3 regions of the Solwaraspora sp. WMMA2065 genome follow, and region 3 is predicted to be linked to each of the others. Evidence: riboswitches for the same ligand, from Rfam matches in the RefSeq annotation. Region 3 holds a riboswitch; each other region holds the start of a gene.
The links. A riboswitch is a leader RNA that binds a small molecule or an ion and turns the genes downstream of it on or off. The one in region 3 is predicted to bind cobalamin.

Region 1 (7,697 bases), 2.4 Mb from region 3:
TGTCGGCCGCCGGAACGCGGTGGCCGGCAAGCGACGGCACTACGCGGTCAGGACGTCGGGGCGGACTTTCCCCAGCGGGGGGCGGCGAAGCGCAGCCCGGCGAGCCGGTCCGGCGGTGCGGCCAGGCCCGGCCCGCCGGTGGCGATCCAGTCGACGACGCTCGACAGTGCCGTCTCGTCGTGCACCCCGCCGAGCCACACCGGGCGGGCACCCAGTCGGCGGGCCAACACCGCTGGCTGCACCACCACCACATTGGACCGGTCACAGGCGTTGAGGCAGTCGGACACCCGTACCGGCGCGGCCGCGCGCAGTAGGTCGAGCTGCCGGTCGTGGTCGACGTCCGGGTGTTTGCGGCGGGTGCCGCAGCAGCAGCCCCGGCAGACGGTCACCCGGGCGGGGTGCCCGGGTGCCGGTCCCGCCGGGCCAAGCTCCGCCGTCACGCGACGTTGGCGAGCGTGGGCCGCCGGTCACCGGTCCGGGCCGGGGTGAGCAGCAGTCCGAACACCACCCCGAAAACCGTCCACATCGTGGCGAGCTGCGCCAGCGAGGCGAGCCGGAACTCCCACAGCAGCGCCGCCGGGATATCGGCGGGCACGTCGACCCCGGTTGCCGGCGAGAACGCCAGCAGCAGGGCGTACCCGACGACGGCCAGCGCCGCCGCGACCACCGTCCGGTAGGGAGCCGGCCGCGCCCAGCCGGTCAGCCGCCGGTGGGTCAGCAGCGCCAGCCAGGTGACGGCGGCCGCGGCGATGATGAACGACAGATACTGCCCGGTGCGCTGGTTGACGGTGTCCGGGTCGCCGACGCCCGGCGGGTTGGCCGGGAAGTGGATCGCCGGTAGCAGCGCCACCACGACGAAGCCGAGCCCGGCGAGCAGCCCCACGCGGCGGAAGTCGTCGCGGCCGGGCAGCAGGTGCCGGGTCGCCGCGAAGACCACGGCGACGATCAACGCCAGGCACAGCGCCACCGCGACGGTGGCGACCAGCCCGCCGAGGACCTGCATGGCCCGACCGACCAACTCCTCGTCGTGGCTGTGTCCGGCCGTCCCGGTCGCAGCGCGGGCCTCCTCGACGACCAGCGCCGACTCGATCTGCGGTTCGACGATCAGCAGGGCCGCCACCGCACCTGCCGCGCCGGCGGCCGTACCGGCGAGCAGTCCGCGGCCCAGCACCGCGCGGAACGGGTAGGTAGTCATCGGAGCTTGGCCGCCGCTCAGTGGCACGGTACGCCGAGGGCGTGCCGGCCGTCGTGGGTGAACTCGTGCATGAACTCGGCGGCACCGGCCAGCACCAGCCCGTTGTCCTGCGCGACCAGGTAGATGACGACCGCCGCGACGGCGGCCAGCAACCAACCGGCGAGCGGTACGCGGATGGCGGTGGTGGTGACCTCTCCGCCGACAGAAGGTGCAGTCATGCCAGGAAATCCCCTCGTCCATGCCTCGTGGCGATGCGGTGCGTGCCACGGCCGGTCTCCTGGCTCCCGGATCGTCGCAGCCGTCCCGCCTTCCCGGACCGTCGTCGGCCCAGTGGCATGGTGGATCGGACACTTCCCGGTCACAGTGGCGAGGACCACGCCGGACTCACACCGGCTTCCCGAACACCGTGGCATGCGCAGCGTACCGCCGTCGTGACCGGCCGGGCAATGGCTGTGGCCGTGGCCGGCAACGGGACCGGCGCCACATTGACGGTGGACCGCGGGTGGGGGAGCATGACCGGCACGAGCGGTGCGCGGAGGAACCCGGTGCGAATCCGGGGCGGTCCCGCCACTGTGACCGGTGAGTCGCGTCCCCCTGAGACAGCCACTGCCCCGATGGCGGGAAGGCTCGGGACGCGACGTCGATCCGGCAGCCAGGAGACTCCGGCCGCTCGCTGGTCCACCGGTACGCGGGCGTGGACACCCGCGGGAGGGATTCACCATGCACACCTGTCGGCCCCTGCCATGACGCCGTACCCGTTCACCGCCGTCGTCGGCCTGCCCGACCTGCGGCAGGCCCTGCTGCTCGCCGCGGTGCACCCCGGCATCGGCGGAGTGCTCATCCGGGGTGAGAAGGGCACCGCAAAGTCGACGGTCGTCCGCGCGCTGGCCGGGCTGCTACCGGAGGTCGACCGGGTGCTCGGCTGCCGGTTCGCCTGCGACCCGGCGGCCCCGGACCCGGCCTGCCCGGACGGGCCGCACACCGCGCCGGTGACCGCGCGTGGCGGCCCGGCCGCACTGGTCGAGTTGCCGGTCGGCGCCACTGAGGACCGGGTGGTCGGCACCCTCGACATCCAGCGGGTGCTCAGCGCCGGCGTGAAGGCGTACGAGCCGGGGCTGCTCGCCGCCGCGCACCGGGGCCTGCTCTACGTCGACGAGGTCAACCTGTTGCCGGACCATCTGGTGGACCTGCTGCTGGACGCGGCGGCGATGGGCCGGGCCCACGTCGAACGCGACGGGGTGTCGGTCAGCCACGCCGCCCGGTTCCTGCTGGTCGGCACGATGAACCCGGAGGAGGGCGAGCCGCGTCCACAGTTGCTGGACCGCTTCGGGCTGATGGTGTCGGTGGCCGCACCGACCCTGGTGGCGGACCGGGCCGAGGTGGTGCGCCGTCGGCTCGCGTACGAGACCGACCCGGTGGCGTTCGCGGACCGCTGGCAGTCCGCCGACAACCAGCTCGCACTGCGGGTACGCGATGCGCGGGCGGCCCTGCCTGCGGTCACGCTGCCCGATGCCGAGATCGACCGGATCGCCCGGATCTGCCTGGCGTACCAGGTGGACGGTATGCGGGCCGACATCGTGATGGCCCGCGCCGCCGTCGCGCTGGCCGCCTGGCGGGGCCAACCGGCGGTCACCGCCGCCGAGGTCGCCGAGGCAGCCCGGCTGGCGCTGCCGCACCGGCGGCGCCGTGACCCGCTCGACCCGCCCGGCGCCGACGAGCAGCGCCTCGACGAGGTGCTGCGTGACGAGTGCGGCGACGATCCCGATCCTCCTCCGCCGCCGGGTCCGCCACTACCGGACGGTGGGCCGCCACCCGGCCCGCCCGACTCGGACGGTGGGCCGCCACCCGGCGCGCCCGACTCGGACGCCGGCCGGCATCCTGAGCCAGCTACGGCAGACGCCGACGGTCCGGCGGTCGGTGCCGAGCAGCCGGACGGCGTACCGCCGGGCGGTCCGGCTCCGGCGGCGGCCGGGCCCGCGTACCGGCCCCGGACACTGCGGCTCCCCGGGCTCGGTGCGGGCGCGACGCCCGGCCGACGTTCGGCGGCCCACGCCGACCGGGGCCGGGTAGTCGGCGCCGGGTCGCCGACCGGACGGCCGTCGACGGTGCATCTACCGGCAACGGTGCGCGCCGCCGCGTCCCGGGGTGCCCGCCGGATCACCCCCGCCGACCTGCGCCAGGCCCGCTACGTCGGCCAGGAGGCGAACCTGATCCTGTTCGTGGTCGACGCCTCTGGGTCGATGGCGGCCCGGCAGCGAATGACGGTGGTCAAGACCGCCGTGCTGTCGCTGCTGCGCGACGCCTACCACCGGCGGGACCGGATCGGGATGATCACCTTTCGGGGTGCCGCCGCCGACGTGGTGCTGCCGCCGACCAGCAGCCACGAGGTGGCCGTCGCCAAGCTGGCGCAGCTGCGCACCGGTGGCCGTACCCCGATCGCCGCCGGGCTGCGCGTCGCCGCGGCCACCGTCGCCGCCGAGCACCGCCGGGACCCGCGCCGTCGGCCGCTGGTCCTGCTGGTCACCGACGGGCGGGCGACCGCCGGACCGGACCCGACGACGCTGGCACCGGTGCTCGCCGGTACGCCGATGGTGGTGCTCGACTGCGAGGCCGGCCCGGTGCGGCTCGGTCTGGCCCGCCGGCTCGCGGCCGGCTTCACCGCGCAGTGGCTGCCGCTGGCCGCGTTGGCGGCGTCGGGTCCGGATGTCCACGACCGGCTGAGGGCGGCCTGATGCCACAGGGAAGACCGGAACACGTTCCCGACGATGGGCTGACCACCCGGGCCCGGCGTCGCCAGCCGGTGCTCGCGGTGCACACCGGCCCCGGTAAGGGCAAGTCGACGGCGGCGTTCGGGATGGCGCTGCGGGCCTGGTCGACCGGCTGGCCGGTGGTCGTCTACCAGTTCGTCAAGTCTCCGAAGTGGAAGGTGGGTGAGGAGGCGGCCCTACGTACCCTCGGTGAGTCGGGCCGAGGGGCGCCGGTGACCTGGCACAAGATGGGGGAGGGCTGGTCCTGGATCCAGCGCCCCGGCACCGAACGCGACCACGCCGCCGAGGCCGCCGAAGGTTGGGCGCAGATCCGTCGGGACCTGGCCGCCGAGGCGTACCGGTTCTACGTGCTGGACGAGTTCACCTACCCGATCAAGTGGGGCTGGATCGACGTCGCCGAGGTGGTGTCGGTGCTACGCGACCGGCCGGGCAGCCAGCATGTGGTGATCACCGGCCGCGACGCCGCGCCGGAGCTGATCGACCTCGCCGACCTGGTGACCGAGATGACCAAGGTCAAGCATCCGATGGATGCCGGACGCAAGGGTCAGCAGGGCATCGAGTGGTAGCCGTACCCCGGGTGGTGATCGCCGCACCCGGCTCCGGCCACGGCAAGACCACGGTGGCCACCGGCCTGCTCGCCGCCTTCGCCGAACGTGGGGTCCGGGTCGCCGGGTTCAAGGTCGGCCCGGACTACATCGATCCCGGCTACCACGCGCTCGCCGCCGGTCGGCCGGGCCGCAACCTGGACCCGGTGCTGGTCGGCGAGGACCTGGTCGCGCCGCTGTTCGCGCACGGTGTCGCCGGCGTCGATCTGGCCGTGATCGAGGGCGTGATGGGTCTCTACGACGGCCGGGTGGGTGCCGGTGACGTCGGTTCCACCGCGCACGTCGCGGCGCTGCTGGCCGCGCCCGTGCTGCTGGTCGTCGACGCGGCCGGGCAGAGCCGGTCGGTGGCTGCCCTGGTGCACGGCTTCCGGTCGTTCGGTCAGGTCCACATCGCCGGGGTGATTCTCAACCGGGTCGGCTCCGACCGGCACGCACAGGTGCTGCGGGACGCCTGCGCGGAGGTCGGCACCCCGGTGCTCGGGGTGCTACGTCGACAGCCGTCGGTCGACACCCCCTCGCGGCACCTGGGTCTGGTGCCGGCGGTCGAACGCACCGCCGAGGCCCGCGCCTCGGTCGAGGCGTTGGCGGCGCTGGTCGCCGCGTCGGTCGACCTGGACGCCGTGGCGGCGGTGGCGCGCACGGCGGCCGTGATGACGGTCGAACGGTGGTCTCCGGCGGCTGCCGTCCACGATGCCCCCGACCTCGGTGCCGGGGTGGGCGCCGGCGGGCAGCCAGGACCGGCCGACGGCCGACCGGTCGTCGCGGTCGCCGCCGGCCCGGCGTTCAGCTTCGGCTACCCGGAGACCGTGGAGCTGTTGACGGCGGCCGGGGCCGAGGTGCGTACCGTCGATCCGGTCCGTGACGAGCAGCTGCCGGTCGGCACGGCGGCGCTCGTCGTCGGCGGCGGCTTCCCCGAGGTGTACGCCGGTGAGCTGAGCGCCAACGTCGGGTTGCGCTCGCAGGTGGCGGCGGTCGCCGCCACCGGAGCGCCGGTCGTCGCCGAGTGTGCCGGCCTGCTGTGGCTGTGCCGCACCCTCGACGGGGCCCCGATGTGCGGGGTGCTGCCGGCGGACGCCCGGATGACGTCCCGGTTGACCCTCGGCTACCGCGACGCGGTGGCGCTGAACGACAGCGTGGCGCTGCCGACCGGCAGCCGGTTGACCGGGCACGAGTTCCACCGCACGGAGGTGTCGCCGCGCGCTGGCGCGGCACCGGCCTGGGGGTGGCGGGGGGCCGCGCCGGAGGGTTTCGTCGCCGCCGGGGTGCACGCGTCGTACCTGCATCTGCACTGGGCGGCACGGCCGCGGATCGCGGCCCGGCTGGTCGCCGCCGCGCGCCGGCGGTTACCCGGCCCGCGTCACCCCCCGGTCGGGCCCTGACGGTCGGGCCCTGATCAGTCGCGCGGCATGCTGGTGACGACCATCGCGATGAGCCGGTCGTACGTCTGCTCCAGGTCCTCGGGCAGGCCGAAGCCGCCGGCGACCTCCAACGCGACGAAGCCGTGTACGGTCGCCCGTAGACAGCGGGTGGCGTGGACGGCTGCGGCCGGGTCCAGCCCGTAGCCGCGCAGTACAGCCAGGAACACCTCCAGCAGCCGGGTGCCGGCGGCGGCCGTGGCCGGCTCGCGCAGCGGGTCGGCGGGCATCGCCGCCCAACGGGCCGGATACCGACGTACGTAGCCGCGGCTGGCGCGCATCAGCGCGGCGACGGCGGCGTCGCGGCTCAGCCCGAGGGTGTGCCGGGTGAGTTCGTCGGCGACCTCGTCGAGCACCCGTACGGCGACGAGGGTGCGCAGTTCGGTGAGTCCGCCGCCGACGTGCTTGTAGAGCGACGGGGCGGCGACGCCGACCCGGCCGGCTAGTGCGCTGAGCGTCAGCGCGTCGAGGCCGTGCTCGTCGATGAGGGCGATCGCGGCGTCCACCAGGGCGTCCGGGGTGAGTCCGACCCTAGGCACACCGGCCGCCGAGACAAGGCGGTATGCTAACTTGCATAGCCATAAGGCTATTTATGCTAGCTAGTGATGTCAACTCGGGTTCCCGTGACGACGCCGGGTCAGGCACGATGGAGCCCATGTGCCGAAGCATCAAGACACTGCGTGAGCCGTACACCCCGGACGTGACCGACGCCGACATCGAGGCCGCCGCCCTACAGTACGTACGGAAGATCTCCGGGTTCCGGCAGCCGGCCGCACACAACGCCGAAGCGTTCGACGCGGCCGTCGCCGCCGTCGCCGCCGCCAGCCGTGACCTGCTGGACCGCCTGGTGGTGCGGACCCCGGCCGCCCGGTAGGTCGCCGTCCGCTGGGCATCACCGTTGCCTCTGTGAGGATTCTTAAGCAAAACTTCAGCCCTGCGGTAGATCCACTCGTCCTCGCCGCCCGTACCGGTCGGTGGGCTGCGTCCTGCGCAGCGGTGAGACGAGAGGAGCGGACGCATGTACGGGTGGGACGTCAGAAGTGGACGGGCACGCAAGGTGTTCATCGGGGTGGCGGCCGCCGCCCTGCTCGGCGGTGGACTGGCGGTCGGCACCGGGCTGGGCAACGCGGGGGAGAACTGCGCCGGGCTGGACACCGCGCTGCGTAACAATCTCAGCTTCATCGCCGACCAGCGCGCCAACCCGGACGCCCTGTCCGCCGACCGGATCGCCAACCGGCAGGCCGTCGTCGACCTGATCCAGCAGCGGCGGGCCGCCGCCGGCTGCACGGCCGACGTACAGGTCGACGTCCCCGTCGCGGCCCCGGCGACGCCGCAGCCGGCACCCACCGGCGGTACGGGCACCGGTGCCGCGCCGGACACCGGTGCGCCCGCAACCGGTGAGGTCGTCTGCGCGGGATCGACGGTCACCCTGTTCAACGAGGACGCCGCGCCGGCCGCCTCCAGCGGCACCTTCCCCATCGGCACCGTGCTCAAGGTGACCAACCTCGACAACGACCGGAGCATCACCGTCATGGTGACCAGCCCGTCGGCCAGCTGCGTGCTGCTCAACGACGCCGCCTTCGAACAGGTCCGGGAACCGGGCAAGTTCGTCATCCGGCGGGTCGTGGTCGAGCGGATCCGCTGACCCGTACCGTGTCGCGCCGCCGGCGAGAGCCGGCGGCGCGCCGCCGGATCACCCACTCCGCCACCACCA
Region 2 (7,697 bases), 2.4 Mb from region 3:
GCGACAGGGCCAGCAGCGGGAGGGCGGCGAGGCGGATCCCGTCACCGTTGTTGGCGAGGGTGGCGGCGCTCCAGAACCGCCAGAACGGTCGACCGAGCGGTTGCGACATGTGTACATCATGCACCGACCGGTCAGAGCCGTTGCCACAGTGCCGGCACGTTCGGCGGTTCCCAGCCGACGAGGGCGGTGTGTGCCTGCCGGCACCGGTAGTCGACGCCGGCGTAGCTGACGACGGCACCGACCTGGTACGCAGTGCCGGCGGCCCAGGTGCCACCGGGCTGACCGGGTGACGCGGTGGGCGTTGGCGTCGGGGGCGCGGTGGTCGGCGGCGGTGGCGTCGGAGTGGGTGACGGCGGGGGTGGGGTCGGCGACGGGCCCGGACCTCCACCGATCTGGACGTCCACGCAGGAGTAGAAGGCGTTCGTGGTGTCGGCGACATTCCAGATCGCCAGCACTTTGTGCCGGCCGGTGCGGCCACCGAGGTGCACGGTGTGCGACACGGTGGCGTTGGGCTGCCGGCCGCCGTCGTCGAACACGGCGATCCGGGTGCTGCCGACGAAGTACTCCCAGGTGCTGGTGGCATGCCGGGCGGTCAGCGTCCAGGTGAAGGTGGCCGCCCCGCCGACCGTGGTGGCCGGCCAGTTGACGCTGTCGTCGTCGAGAATGGCGAACCGGCTCACCCCGCCGTGGCAGGTGCGCTGCCCCTTGGGGCCTTCGACGCTCTGCGGCTCCCACACGATCGGGCCGCAGCTGGCGACCCGGCCCTGCGCGCACATCGCCTGTCGGCTGGGCGGGTAGGAGACGTAGCCGTGGGCGCTGGCCGGCGTGGCGACCAGCAGGGTGCCGAGGATGGTGCCGGTGGCGAGCAGGGGCAGGAGAAGTCGTCGTTGCATGGGGGCGCTCCGCACGTCGTGGGTGGCGGTGGGGGCGGCCGGCCGTTGCCGACGAAGTTAGCGTAAAGACAGTTAACAGTAAAGATTGTGAACGAAGAATTTCGATACGTCGACGCCCGTGAGTCGCCGTGCGACGGTCAGCCGACGGTGCGACCGTGCCGGTCGCGGGCCTTGATCCGGGTGATCGGCATCTCCGGTGCCGGTAGCGGGGCGTCCACACAACCGGTCACCGTGCCGAACCGGTGGCCGGCCGCCCAGTCGTCGCGGGCCGCCACCAGCTCCTCGTGGCTGCGGGCGACGAAATTCCACCACATGACGAGCGGCTCCTCGAACGGCTCACCGCCGAGCAGGAACAGCCGGGCATCACCGTCGGCGGCGGTCACTGTCGACGCCGACCGACCCTCACCCAGATAGAGCAGCCCACCCTGGGCCAGCTCCACCCCGTCGACCCGGGCCGTGCCGGACATCGCCAGCAGGGCGTACTCGAAATCGTCGCGCAGCGTCAGCTCGACGGGCGCGGGGCTGCCGATGTCGATCTGTGCTCCGACGATCGGGCTGGCCATCCGGGCCGGGGACCGGACGCCGGCGTACTCGCCGACCACCACGGTGATCCCCGCGTCGCCGGCACCGACCCGCGGCAGCGCGGCGTGGTGCTCGAACCGCGGCTCCCCGTGCCTGGCCGACTCCGGCAACGCCACCCACAGCTGCAGCCCGTGCATCACCGGCGGATGGGCCGGCGGCGACTGCTCCGAGTGGGCGATCCCGTGTCCGGCGGTCATCAGGTTGAGCTGCCCCGGCACGATCGACTGCATACTGCCCAGGCTGTCCCGGTGCAGGATCTCCCCGTCGACCAGCCAGGTCACCGTCTGCAGCCCGGTGTGCGGGTGCGGCGGAATCTGCATGCCGGGCCGCCCGGCCACGTCGTCCGGCCCGAAGTGGTCCACGAAACACCAGGCACCGACCATGCGCCGGGGTCGCTGCGGCAGCAGCCGCCGGACCGTCGTGTAGCGGCCCAACGGTACATCGTGGCCGGGTAGCAGGACGCTCTCCGGCTGCGCACCGGCGACCGTGGTCCCGTCGTACCGGATGCTTCCCGACGCCGCCGCACTCATGCCTCGACCCTACGCGGGATGCCGCCGGTCCGCCGCCGGGATGCGCGGTCACCCGGCGCGGTCCTCCAGGTCGCCCTCGGTCCGCAGGAACACCTCCCGCAGCCCGTCCAGCACCGCCGGGTCGGGGTACTCCCACAGTTTGCGGTCGGCCGCCTCCAGCAGCCGCTCGGTGATGCCGTGCAACGCCCACGGGTTCGACTCGGTCAGGAACCGCTGATTGACCTCGTCGAGCACGTACGTCTCGGCCAGTTTGTCGTACATCCAGTCGGCCACCACCCCGGCGGTGGCGTCGTAGCCGAACAGGTAGTCGACGGTGGCGGCCAGCTCGAACGCCCCCTTGTAGCCGTGCCGGCGCATCGCCGCCAGCCAGCGCGGGTTCACCACCCGGGCCCGGAAGATGCGAGCGGTCTCCTCGTGCAGGGCGCGGGTGCGCACCGCCTCCGGCCGGGTGCTGTCGCCGACGTAGGCAGCCGGGGCCGACCCGGTCAGCGCCCGGACGGTGGCGATCATCCCGCCGTGGTACTGGAAGTAGTCGTCGGAGTCGGCGATGTCGTGTTCGCGGGTGTCGATGTTCTTCGCCGCCACCGCGATCCGCCGGTACGCCGACTCCATCTGGTCGCGGGCCGGCGCGCCGTCGAGGTCCCGGCCGTAGGCGTAGCCGCCCCACACCGCGTACACCTCGGCCAGGTCGGCGTCGTCGCGCCAGTTGCGGCTGTCGATCAGCTGCAGCAGCCCGGCACCGTAGGTGCCCGGCTTGGAGCCGAAGATCCGCATGGTGGCCCGCCGGGTGTCGCCGTGGGCGGCCAGGTCGGCGCGGGCGTGCGCGGCGACGAAGTTCACCTCGTCGGGCTCGTCGAGGGCCGCGACCAGTCGGACCGCGTCGTCCAACATGGCCACCACATGCGGGAACGCGTCGCGGAAGAAGCCCGAGATCCGCACCGTCACGTCGATGCGCGGCCGGCCCAGCTCCTCGGCCGGGACCACCGTGACGCCGGTCACCCGCCGCGACGCCTCGTCCCACACCGGCCGGACGCCGAGCAGCGCCAGCACTTCGGCGATGTCGTCACCGGCGGTCCGCATCGCAGACGTGCCCCACACCGACAGTCCCACCGAGCGAGGCCAGTCGCCGGCGTCGGCCCGGTAGCGGGCCAGCAGCGACTCCGCCATCGCCTGCCCGGTCTCCCAGGCCAGCCGGCTCGGCACCGCCTTCGGGTCCACCGAGTAGAAGTTGCGCCCGGTCGGTAGCACGTTGATCAATCCACGCAACGGCGACCCGCTCGGCCCGGCCGGCACGTACCCGCCGGCCAGCGCGTGCGCGACGTGGGCCAGCTCGTCGGTGGTGCGGGCCAGCCGGGGGACCACCTCGGTCGCCGCGAAGTCCAGAATCCGGGTGACCAGCGCGGCCCGTCCGTCGGCGCCGAGCACGCGCTTGGCGACCTCGGCGACGGCGTCCGACCGCCAGCCGTGCTCCTCCATCGCCGCGACCAGCTCCCGGGCGGTCGCCTCGGCCGCGTCGGTGTCGTCACGGTCGGTGCCGGACTCGTCCAGGCCCAGCGCCTCCCGCAGGCCGGGCAGCGCGGCCACCTGCCCGGCCCACATCTGCCGGGCCCGCAGCATCGCCAGCACCAGGTCGACCCGGGCCGCGCCGACCGGCGCCGACCCGAGCACGTGCAGCCCGTCACGGATCTGCACGTCCTTGATCTCGCAGAGCCAGCCGTCGACGTGCAGCAGGAAGTCGTCGAACTCGGCGTCGTGCGGCCGGTCGTTCAGACCGAGGTCGTGGTCGAGCCGGGCGGCCTGGATCAGCGTCCAGATCTGCGCCCGGATCGCCGGCAGTTTGGCCGGGTCCAGTGTGGCGATGTTCGCGTGCTCGTCGAGCAGCTGCTCCAGCCGGGCGATGTCGCCGTAACTGTCCGCCCGGGCCATCGGCGGCACCAGGTGGTCGATCAGGGTGGCGTGTGCCCGGCGTTTGGCCTGGGTGCCCTCGCCGGGGTCGTTGACCAGGAACGGGTAGATCAGCGGCAGGTCGCCGAGGGCGGCGTCCGGCCCGCAGTCGGCGCTGAGTCCGACCGTCTTGCCCGGTAGCCACTCCAGGTTGCCGTGCTTGCCGACGTGCACCACGGCGTGCGCGCCGAAGCTGTGCTCCAGCCACCGGTACGCGGCCAGGTAGTGGTGACTCGGCGGCAGGTCCGGGTCGTGGTAGATGGCCACCGGGTTGGCCCCGAAGCCGCGCGGCGGCTGCACCAGCAGCACGATGTTGCCGGTACGCAGCGCGGCCAGCACGATCTCGCCGTCCGGATCCCGGGACCGGTCGACGTACAGCTCGCCCGGCGGCGGACCCCAGTGCCGTTCGACCTGTTCCCGTAGCTCGGTCGGGAACTCGGCGTACCAGCGACGGTAGTCGGCGGCCGGGATGCGCACCGGGTTGCCGGCCAGCTGCTCCTCGGTGAGCCAGTCCGGGTCCTGCCCGCCGGCGGCGATCAGCGCGTGCATCAACGCGTCGCCGTCGCCGTCGGCCAGCCCCGGCAGCGCGTCGGGGCCGTCGGGCGGCCCCACGTCGTAGCCGGCGTCGCGCAACGTCGACAGCAGCGCCAGCACACTGGCGGGGGTGTCGAGCCCGACCGCGTTGCCGATCCGGGCGTGCTTGGTCGGGTACGCCGACAGCAGCACCGCGATCCGTTTGTCGCCCGCCGCGATGTGCCGCAGCGCGCCGTGGCGGACGGCGATCCCGGCCACCCGGGCGGCCCGCTGCGGGTCGGCGACGTAGACCGACAGCCCGTCGGCGTCGATCTCCTTGAACGAGAACGGCACGGTGATCAGCCGGCCGTCGAACTCGGGGATGGCCACCTGGGTGGCGGCGTCCAACGGGGACAACCCGTCGTCGGTGGCCGCCCAGGTCTGGCGGGAGCTGGTCAGGCAGAGTCCCTGCAGGATCGGCACGTCCAGTTCGGCGAGCGCGCCGACGTCCCAGGCGTCGTCGTCGCCCCCGGCGGAGGCGGTCGCCGGCCGGGTTCCGCCAGCGGCCAGCACCGTCACCACCAGGGCGTCGGCCTGGCGCAGGGTGGCCAGCAGCTGCGGGTCGGGCGAGCGCAGCGAGGCGCAGTAGACCGGCAGCGCCCGACCGCCGGCGGCGTCGACCGCGTCGCACAGGGCGTGCACGAAGCCGGTGTTGCCGGCCAGGTGGTGGGCCCGGTAGTAGAGCACCGCCACGGTCGGCTGGCCCGGTCCGGTCGGCACGTTCGGGCGTTCCAGTACGCCCCACTCCGGGGCCGGCCGCGGCGCGGCGAAGCCGTGCCCGGTGAGCAGCACCGTGTCGGACAGGAATCGGTGCAGTTCGGCCAGATTGGCCGGGCCGCCGTGGGCCAGATAGGCGTGGGCCTCGGCGGCCACCCCGGCCGGTACGGTGGACAGCTCCATCAGGGCGGCGTCGGGTGCCTGTTCGCCGCTGAGTACCACCACTGGGCGTCCGTCGGTCAGCAGCGCGTCCAGTCCGTCCGGCCAGGCCCGGCGGCCGCCGAGCAGCCGGACCACCACGAGGTCGACGTCGGCAAGCAGGGGCGTGAGGTCGTCGACCGACAGCCGGGCCGGGTTCGCCAGGCGCCAGTCGGCACCGCTGGCCCGTCCACTCAGCAGATCAGTATCTGAAGTGGACAGAAGTAGCATCATCGGACGCCTGGTCCTCCCTCGGGGTCCGCGCCCCGGGTCGTCGGTCGCGGCGACCGGAGTCTCCTGGCTCCCGGATCGAGGCTCGCCCCGGCCTTCCCGCCCCGTGGATCGGGGCCGTGGCCGTCGGTGGGGTCCGCTCCCCGGTGACAGTGGCGGGACCGCGCCGGAATCACACCGGCTTCCTCCACTTGCCGCCGCAGTTGGCTACCGACCACTGTCACGACCCGGGGACGTTTCGTCAAGGTGTGATCTATTCGCCGCGAGGGCGTCGCCTCCCGTGGCAGCCCGTAGTATCCGCCGCGTGTCCGCCTCGCCGCTGCCGCCCGTCCGGGGCGGCCCCGATGCCTGCCCCGGCACGCTGGCGCTGCATCCGGCCGCCGACGGGCACCTCGCCCGGGTCCGCTGCCCCGGTGGGCTGCTAGCCGCCGGCCAGCTGACCGTACTGGCCGCCGCCGCCCGTGACCTCGGTGACGGACACCTGGAGCTGACCAGCCGGGCCAACGTACAACTGCGGGGGGTGGCCGCCGACGCCGCCGGGGTGCTCGCCGGCCGGCTGAGCGCGGCCGGGCTGCTGCCCGCACCCGGACACGACCGGGCCCGCAACATCCTCGGCTCCCCACTGGCCGGTGTGGACAGTGTGCCTCGGTGGGACGTCGCGGCGCAGGTCCGCGCCCTCGACGCGGCGATCTGCGCACAGCCACAGCTGACCCGCCTCTCCGGCCGGTTCCTGTTCGCCGTCGACGACGGTCGGGGCGCCACCGTCGCGGCGCGCCCCGACGTGGGCCTGCTGCCCGGGTCGGACGGCCGGGTCGGTATCCGGCTCGCCGGGGTCGACCACGGCCTACGGACCACGCCGACCGACGCGGTCCGGGTGGCGGTCGCCGCCGCCCGGATCTTCCTCGCCGACGAACGTGCCGTGGCCGGCACCATCTGGCGCATCGGCGACCTCGCCGCCGCCGAACTGGCACGGTTCGTCGCGGCGCTCGCCACCACGCCGGGCGTCCACCGGGTCGCGGCCGACCCGCCGACCGCACCGCGACGGTCCGGCGTACCGCCGGTGGGCGTGCTGCGCCGCCCCGACGGCGACCAGGCACTCGTGCTCGCCGTACCGCTGGGTCAGCTCACCGCCGCGCAGGCCGACCTGCTCGCCGCCGCCGCACCGCAGGCGCGGATCACCCCGTGGCGGACCGTGGTGCTGCCTCGGCTCACCGACGCACCCGGCTGGGCGCGCCGGCTGCACCGTGCGGGTCTCGACACCGACCCCGGGTCGCCGTGGCTCGGCGTCACCGCCTGCGCGGGCCGTCCCGGCTGTGCCCGGTCGCGGGCCGACGTACGGGCCGACGCGGCGGCGACGCACGCCGGCCGGCCGGCCGCGGCCAGTGGGGCGCACTTGCCGGTGCACTGGATCGGCTGTGAGCGCGGCTGCGGCACCCCAGCGGGACCGGCGCTGCGGGTCCTCGCCACCGGCGACGGCTACCAGGTGAGCGCGCCCGGCCGCCCCACCGTCCACGTCCTACCAGGGGCGGCGCTGGCCGCCGCCGTCCGCACCGCACGCGAGGAGCCGTGATGGACCACGTCCGCGACGGGGCCGAGATCTACCGGCAGTCGTTCGCCACCATCCGCGCCGAGGCCGACCTGAGCCGGCTCACCGCCGAACAGGCCCGGGTCGCCGTCCGGATGATCCACGCCTGCGGGATGGTCGACCTGGTCGACGACCTGGTCTTCTCGCCGCAGGTGGTGGTGGCGGCCCGGGCCGCGCTGCGCGCCGGCGCGCCGATCCTCTGCGACGCCACGATGGTGGCCGCCGGGGTCACCCGACGCCGGCTGCCGGCCGCCAACCCGGTGCTGTGCACCCTGTCCGATCCCCGGGTGCCTGAGCTGGCCGATCGGCTGGGCACCACCCGCAGCGCTGCGGCCGTCGAACTGTGGGGCGACCGCCTCGACGGCGCGGTGGTCGCCGTCGGCAACGCACCGACCGCGTTGTTCCGACTGTTGGAGCTGGTCGACGTCGGTGCCGGCCGGCCGG
Region 3 (7,697 bases):
ACGGCAACTCCCGGGGCGCGTTGGACGTCTCCGGTCGGGCCGGGCTGCGTGCGCCGTACCTGCCGTGGCTGGAGCAGGCGGTGCACACCTCGACCCCGTACGAGTACCGCTGCCCGTTCCCGGACACCCATCCGGTCGGCTGCGGGGCGCGGCACGCGGCGGCGCTGGCGCAGCTGTGCCGGTCCCGGCCGGTCGCGGCGTTCATCGCCGAGCCGATCGCCGGGGCCGGGCTGGGTGCCTGCGTCCCGCCGGACGACTACTGGCCAGCCGTCGCCGAGGTCTGCCGCCGGTACGGGGTGCTGCTCGTCGCCGACGAGGTGATGACCGGCTTCGGCCGTACCGGCACCTGGTTCGGCGTCGACCACTGGGGCGTACGCCCGGACATCCTGGTGGCGGCGAAGGGTGCCAGTTCGGGCTACTGGCCGCTGGGTCTGGCCGTCGCTTCCGGCCCGGTGCACGACACGATCGCGCCCACCGGTTTCACCCACGGCTTCACCTACTCGCACCACCTGGTGGGCGCGGCCACCGGCCGGGCGGTGCTGCGGGTGCTGCGCGAGCGGGACCTCGTCGCGGCGGGCCGGCGGGCCGGCGAGTCGCTGCGCCGGGCCCTGCGCCGGGAGCTGGCCGACTCGCCGTACGTCGGGGACGTCCGCGGTCGCGGTCTGCTGGTCGGCGTCGAACTGGTCGCCGACCAGCACACCGCGCGGCCGTACGCCCGTACCGCCCGGGTCGCCGAACGGGTCGTCGCCGCCGCCCGGCACGCCGGTCTGCTGCTCTACAGCGGAACCGGCTGCGCCGACGGCGTCGACGGTGACGTGATCCTGCTCGGCCCGCCGCTGGTCGTCTCCGCCGACGAGGTCGAGGAGATCGCGGTCGGCACGGCGGCGGCGATCCGCGCCGTCACCGAGCCGGCCTCGGCGGGACAGCCGACCGAGCCGGAGTAGCCGGTCGCGGCGGGCCGGGCGGGGACGCGGGTCAGAAGTCGTCGTCGAAGGTCACCGAGCCGGTCACCCCGACCTGGTACGCCGACACCCGCCGCTCGAAGAAGTTGGACAGCTCCTGCACGTCCTGCAGCTCCATGAAGGCGAACGGGTTCTTCGACCCGTACATCGGTTCGATGCCGAGCACCGCGAGCCGCCGGTCGGCGACGTGCTGCAGATACTCCCGCATGTCGACCAGCGACATCCCGGACACGCCCTGGTCGAGCAGGTCCGCGGCGAACTGCACCTCGCACTCCACCGCCTCGGCCAGCATCTGCCTGACCTGCTGCTCCATCTCGGAGTCGAACAGGTCCGGTTCCTCGGCGCGGACCGTGTCCACCACCTCGAAGGCGAACGCCATGTGCATCGACTCGTCGCGGAACACCCAGTTGGTGCCCGAGGCGAGACCGTGCAGCAGACCCCGGGACCGCAGGAAGTACACGTACGCGAAGGCGCCGTAGAAGAACAACCCTTCGATGCAGGCGGCGAAGCAGATCAGGTTGAGCAGGAAGGCCCGTCGGTCGGCGCGGCTGCGCAGCTCCCGCAGCTCGAAGATCGAGTCAATCCATCTGAAGCAGAACTCGGCCTTGCGGGCGATCGACGGGATGTTCTCCACCGCCGCGAACGCCGCGAACCGCTCCCGCTCGTCCGGCACGTAGGTGTCCAGCAGGTTCAGGTAGAACTGGACGTGCACCGCCTCCTCGAACAGTTGCCGGGACAGGTAGAGCCGGCCCTCCGGGGAGTTGACGTGCTGGTAGAGGTTGAGCACCAGGTTGTTCGCGACGATGGTGTCGCCGGTGGCGAAGAACGCGACCAGCCGGGACACCAGGTGCCGCTCGGCAGCCGACAGTCTGGCCAGGTCCGGCAGGTCGGAGTGCAGGTCGACCTCCTCCACCGTCCAGGTGTTCTTGATCGCGTCCCGGAACCGGTCGAAGAACTGCGGATACCGCATCGGCCGCAGGGTCAGGTCCATGCCGGGGTCGAGCAACAGCTGCCGTCGGCCCGCAGCTGCGGCGGCGGTCGCGGTGGCGGCATTAGCGGTCGCGGCGTCGGTGTTGGTTTCGGAGACGGTGGTCACTGGCAGGCCTCACAGGTTTCGGGGTTTTCCAGGGAGCAGGCCGACGCCTCGTCGTCGCCGGTCGCGACAACCGGCCCTACGACCGGCCCGACGGTCGGCCCGACGGTCGGCCCGACGGTCGGCCCGACGGTCGGCGCGATGCCGACGGTGGCCTGCTGGATCCGGGTCGCCGGACGCGACCGCAGGTAGTAGGTGGTCTTCAGCCCGGACTTCCAGGCGTACAGGTACATCGAGGACAGCTTGCCGATGGTCGGTGCGCTGAGGAACAGGTTCAGCGACTGCGACTGGTCGACGTACGGGGCGCGGGCGGCGGCCAGGTCGATCAGCGCCCGTTGCGGCAGCTCCCATGCGGTACGGAACAGCTCCCGCACGTCGGCGGGCAGGTCCGCGACACCCTGCACCGACCCCTCGGCCCGCTTGATCTGCTCCCGGACCGGTGCCGTCCACAGCCCGCGCGCCTTCAGCTCGCCGACCAGGTACGTGTTGATTTGCAGGAACTCCCCGGACATGGTTTCGCGTTTGAACAGGTTGGACACCTGCGGCTCGATGCATTCGTAGCAGCCGGCGATCGAGGCGATCGTCGCGGTCGGCGCGATCGCGACCAGCAGCGAGTTCCGCAGGCCGTGTGCGGCGATCGTCGACCGCAGCCGGGCCCACCGTTCGGGCTGGCCGACCTCGGCACCCCACAGGTCCGGGTGCAGCTCGCCCCGGGCGGCCCGGGTCTCGGCGTACGCCGGATGCGGGCCGAACCGTTCGGCGAGCCCGGCGGAGGTCTCCAGCGCGGTCAGGAAGATCTCCTCCTGGACGCGGGTGGACAGCTCCCGGGCCGGCGCCGAGTCGAACGGCAGCCGCAGCGTGAAGAACGCGTCCTGCAGGCCCATCAACCCCAGCCCGACCGGCCGCCAGCGCGGGTTCGACGCCGCCGCCTGCGCCGCCGGGTAGTAGTTGATGTCGATCACCCGGTCGAGAAACACCACGGCGGTACGGACCGTGGCGCGCAGCTTGTCCCAGTCGACGCCGTCGGCGGTGACGTGCGCGCCGAGGTTGATCGACCCGAGGTTGCACACGGCGGTCTCGGTGTCGCTGTTGACCTCGAGGATCTCGGTGCACAGATTGGACAGGTGGATCGTGTTGCCCGGCTCGCCGGTCTGGTTGGACAGCCGGTTCGCGGCGTCCTTGAACGTCATCCACCCGTTGCCGGTCTGCGCCAGGGTGCGCATCATCCGCCCGTACAGGTCGCGGGCCTTGACCGTCCGGACCGCTTTCTTCTCCGCCGCGCGGTACGCCTCGTCGAACGCCTCGCCGTACAGGTCCGGTAGCTCGGGTGCGTCGGACGGGTCGATCAGCGACCAGTCGGCGTCCGCCTCGACCCGCCGCATGAACTCGTCCGGGATCCAGTTGGCCAGGTTGAGGTTGTGGGTGCGCCGGGCGTCCTCGCCGGTGTTGTCCCGCAGCTCCAGGAACTCCTCGACGTCCGGGTGCCACGGCTCCAGGTAGACGCAGGCGGCGCCCTTGCGGCGGCCGCCCTGGTTGACCGCCGCGACCCCGGCGTCGAGGGTCTTGAGGAACGGCACGATGCCGTTCGACCTGCCGTTGGTGCCCCGGATCAGCGCGCCCCGGCCACGGATCCGCGACCAGGAGATGCCGATCCCGCCGGAGAACTTCGACAGCTTCGCCACCTGGTGGTAACGCTCGTAGATCGAGTCGAGCTCGTCGCGCGGCGAGTCGACCAGGAAGCACGACGACATCTGGGTGTGCCGGGTGCCCGAGTTGAACAACGTCGGTGAGCTGGGCAGATAGGCCAGGCTGGAGATCAGCCGGTAGAAGTCGACCGCCTCGGCCGGCGTCTGGGACAGCCCGCACGCCACCCGCAGCAGCCAGTACTGGGGCGTCTCCACCACCAGCCGGGTCTGCGGATGCCGCAGCAGGTAGCGGTCGGCCACCGTACGCAGCCCGAAGTACTCGAAGCGCAGGTCGCCGTCGACGTCGACGGCGTCGTCGAGTTTGCGGGCGTTGCGGGCGACGAAGGCCGCGGTGTCGTCGCCGATCAGCCCGAGGCCGTGGGCGTAGCGGATGGACTGGCTGAAGCTGGCCACCTGCTGGCCGCGGACCTCCTTGTCCACGTAGGCGGCGAGCAGCCGGGCCGCCAGCTTCGAGTACTGCGGCTCCTCGCCGATCAGCTCTGCCGCCGTCTGAATGGACAGCTTGTCCAGCTCGGCGGTTGTCGCCCCGTCGTACAGTCCGCTGATCGTCCGGGTCGCCACCCGCAGCGGGTCGACCTCGTCCAGGTCGGCGACCCAGTGTTCGACCGCCTTGACGATCTTGTTGACGTCCACCGGTTCGGTGTCGCCGTTGCGCTTGCGTACCTGCATCGGTTCCCCTTGTCGTGCCTGTCCACCGGTCGACGGACACGCGGGGAGGACGCCACCGGTCACTCACCTGACGGTCTGCTCCGCCGGGTGTCGACCGGTCGTCGGCGTCGGCCGTCCCGCGCGGCCTTCGACCACCGCACGCGACGCGTGCGGCACGCTGGCAGGTCTTCGGACTCGTGGGCGTCGTGCTCGTGCCTATTGGCCGTCGCTTCCCGGACCCGCCACGGGCCCAGTGCTCGGTGACGGCGGTCGTTCCCACTCACCGCTGCGGGGCAGTCCCGGACTCACACCGGGTTCCCTCTTGCCTCGACCACCGCCGAGGGGCGGCCGAACCAGCTGCGGGGTACACCATATATGGGAGCAAGCTAGAAGACGCAACACCAGATACTGTGTTCGGCGTGTCGCGGCGTCGGGTCGCACCGGGTACGCGGAGGAGGAACCGTCGGGTGAGAAGCGTGCTATGGGGCCTGTCCGGGGCGGTGCTCGGCACCCTCCTCGTCGGGGTACTAGCGACGGCTGCGGGAGGTGAACCGGTCAGCGATCCGCTGTCGCCAGACCTCGTAACTCGGCAGCGCACCGTCCGGTGACAGATCGGTCTCCGATCGTTCAGCGATGTCGGCCGCCTGTTCGACGCTGGTGCCGCACAGCACGGCCACCGCCGTCCGCGTGTGCGCGTTGACCAGCCCTGCCCGGTCGCGAGCCAGCGCGGCGAAAGCCGCGCCCTGAGCCAGGAAGGAGCGATGCTCGCCGCTGAGTTGCCACAGCCGACGCAGCGCCGGCTCACTCACCCCGCCGGTGTAGGTCGCCGCGTAACCGACGCCGCTGACCAGATCGTCGTGACGGTCGGCCGGGAACCGCCCGACGGTCGCGATCACCCGATCGACGTCGGCACCCTCCACGAACCACATCGCCCGGCCGGTGCCTTGGTCAAGCGCGCGATCCAGGTAGTGCCGGAAGTCTCCGTGCGGCCATCCCGCCACGTCGGCCCGGTACTGCTGGCGAACATGCCTGATCGGGTCGAGGGTCGCCCGGTGAAAGCCGAGGCCATCGACTGCCAGCCAGTGCAGCACCGGGTCGGCGGGCAGCACCGACCGCCACCGGAACCGGGGCAGCCGGCCTATCGCCCGCCCGACCCCGAAGTAGATCAGGAAGCGATGTGCCGCGCCGCGTCCAGTCAGCAGTCGGCCCACCCGACGGGTCCGGGTCGGGGCCACCGCGTCGAGCATCGCGTACGCCGCCGCGGCCCCCTCGTACGCGAAGCTTCTGAAGTCCCGCGCGGTGCGGTCCAACCGGGCCTCCAGCTCGCCGACGCTGGTCGAGTCCAGGGCCGCGTCGAAGCCGGCCTGTACCGTGCGGTCCACCATCTCGAAGACGCTTCGGGTAGTGGTGTCAGCCAGGCCAGTTCCACGACGGACGGCCACCGTCCCGTCCGGGGTGAGGGTCAGCAGTCGGCGGCGCAGTGATCGCCATGAGCACGGCATGTTACGACTCCAGGATGTTCGATCTGGTAGCGATGTACCCATCGTCTGGAACCGGGTGCCGCCGATCTTCTCCGACTTTGCGAACGCCGCGGTTCGCTGGCTATCGGGTCGGCGACGGCCGCCAGCCCGGCAGCGAGACGGTGTCAGCCAGCGCCCGCAGCACGTAGGGCATGGCCACCCGCTGAAAATCGACGTCCGGCGCGTGCTGGCGCACCCGACCTTCCAAAACGAGAAGCGCCAAGATCGGATAGACGAACTGGACATCTGCGTAGAGGCCGCGCGTGCGTTGGGCGGCGAACATCCGGTATGCGAAATCCGCAAGGTTGAATTCACCTGCGGGCCGGCCAGCCGCCGCGACCACCAGCGCCGCGATGTCGCAGCGGAACCCGACGAGGTCTGCCGGGGGCTCGACCCGGTCGGCCGTGGCCAGGAGAATTTCGGCGCACCGGTCACCCGCGCCGGACGCCATCGCCTGGAAGAACTCCGCGAAGGCCCGCCGGGCGATCGGGGTGAGCTCGTGAACGAAGCCGGCGTCGAGCACGGTCACCCGGTGCGCTGCCAGATGTAGGTTGCCGGGGTGCAGGTCACAGTGCACGAATCCGTCAACGAAGACCATCTGGAAGGCTGCCCGCATGGCTGTCACCAGGGCCGTCTGCGGAGGCGCGGCGGGGAGGCTGAGGCGGATGTCCGACAGGTATTCGGTCACCAGCACCGTCCGGTCCGACAGTTCGCGGTACACGCTGGGCACCCGTACCCCATCGAGATGCGCCAGGTTTCGGCGGAGCCGGCGCAACGCATCAGCCTCGGCGCACAGGTCGAGCTGCCGACGTATCGCGGCACCGAGCTGGTCGACGAGTTCCACCAGTGGTGCGCGCCGAAACCTGGGCAGCGTGCTGACGCCGCGGGCGGCCACGCGTAACAGCGCGAGATCCGTGTCGATCACGGCATCGATCCCGGGCCTGATCACCTTCACCGCGACCTGTTCTCCGGTTCGGAGCCGGCCCCGGTAGACCACCGCGACGCTACCTGCGGCTACTCGCCGCAGACCACCGACACCGCCATCGAGTGCGGCACCGACGCTCCCGGTGATCGGCGGCCGGATCGACGGCGGTGTGACCTTGTCGAACAGCCGACCAAGCCGCGCGGCCACCGCGGGTGGGACGACGTCGACCCGGGTGGCGAGGATCTGACCGAATTTGATGTACGTCGGACCGAGTCGCTCGGCCGCGTCGGCGAGCAGGTCACCGGCCAACCGCTGCCAGGCGTACCGGTCGGCTAGACGTCCCCGCAAACCGGCCCCGCTGAGTGCGACCGCAGCCCGAAGGACGATGCGCGTCAGGTGACCGCAGATCGTGAGCACCCGGACCGCCGGATGATGGCGGATCGGCCGACGCGGTCGACGGTGCGCGCCCTGGCTGATGAAGGCAAGCGAGAACGGCATTGTTCCTCCTCCTGGTCGTGACGACCGTTCTCGAGGTCGTCGCGGATCAGGCTAGGGTTGCGTCGCCGATCTCCCATACGGCCACGACAGAGATGGGCAAATTCTCGGCTGATCCACCGCCAGACAGCTATCCCGGCGCCTCGAACCGCCGCTGTTTCTGCGTTCTTGCTAGCTCACCGTCCAGTACTGGACGGCCAGCACGGCGATGGCGAAATCTGGTGTCAGCGCGCAACCGGTGCACCGGTCGGCGAAGCAGCGACCGGCGAGACCTCCCCGCATCGGAGTGCCTCGACTCCACCGGCGCGCACAAGTCACGTCAACCACTTAGTCGGAACCGCTCACGCA

Region 1: it holds a riboswitch for cobalamin, as region 3 does, so the genes downstream of both, O7610_RS05915 (VWA domain-containing protein) here and O7610_RS16640 (ribonucleoside-diphosphate reductase subunit alpha) in region 3, are expected to answer to the same signal.
Region 2: it holds a riboswitch for cobalamin, as region 3 does, so the genes downstream of both, cobN (cobaltochelatase subunit CobN) here and O7610_RS16640 (ribonucleoside-diphosphate reductase subunit alpha) in region 3, are expected to answer to the same signal.

Annotation. Positions count from the first base shown of each region.
Region 1 is NZ_CP128361.1:1,271,709-1,279,405, forward strand. It holds gene O7610_RS05900 (hypothetical protein) at 48-389, opposite strand; gene O7610_RS05905 (CbtA family protein) at 437-1,195, opposite strand; gene O7610_RS05910 (CbtB-domain containing protein) at 1,213-1,413, opposite strand; cobalamin riboswitch at 1,446-1,619, opposite strand; cobalamin riboswitch at 1,731-1,858, shown strand; gene O7610_RS05915 (VWA domain-containing protein) at 1,939-3,927, shown strand; gene cobO (cob(I)yrinic acid a,c-diamide adenosyltransferase) at 3,927-4,529, shown strand; gene O7610_RS05925 (cobyrinic acid a,c-diamide synthase CobB) at 4,523-5,947, shown strand; gene O7610_RS05930 (TetR/AcrR family transcriptional regulator) at 5,962-6,522, opposite strand; gene O7610_RS05935 (DUF2277 domain-containing protein) at 6,639-6,857, shown strand; gene O7610_RS05940 (SCO2207 family protein) at 7,002-7,628, shown strand; gene O7610_RS05945 (DUF2306 domain-containing protein) at 7,594-7,697, opposite strand, start outside.
Region 2 is NZ_CP128361.1:1,285,373-1,293,069, forward strand. It holds partial or broken gene O7610_RS05970 (MFS transporter) at 1-109, opposite strand, end outside; gene O7610_RS05975 (lytic polysaccharide monooxygenase) at 132-893, opposite strand; gene O7610_RS05980 (pirin family protein) at 1,031-2,005, opposite strand; gene cobN (cobaltochelatase subunit CobN) at 2,054-5,671, opposite strand; cobalamin riboswitch at 5,729-5,855, opposite strand; gene O7610_RS05990 (ferredoxin-like domain-containing protein) at 5,973-7,238, shown strand; gene O7610_RS05995 (precorrin-8X methylmutase) at 7,238-7,697, shown strand, end outside.
Region 3 is NZ_CP128361.1:3,673,678-3,681,374, forward strand. It holds gene O7610_RS16630 (aminotransferase family protein) at 1-944, shown strand, start outside; gene O7610_RS16635 (ribonucleotide-diphosphate reductase subunit beta) at 976-2,058, opposite strand; gene O7610_RS16640 (ribonucleoside-diphosphate reductase subunit alpha) at 2,055-4,430, opposite strand; cobalamin riboswitch at 4,573-4,782, opposite strand; gene O7610_RS16645 (DUF1702 family protein) at 4,937-5,953, opposite strand; gene O7610_RS16650 (ABC1 kinase family protein) at 6,012-7,352, opposite strand.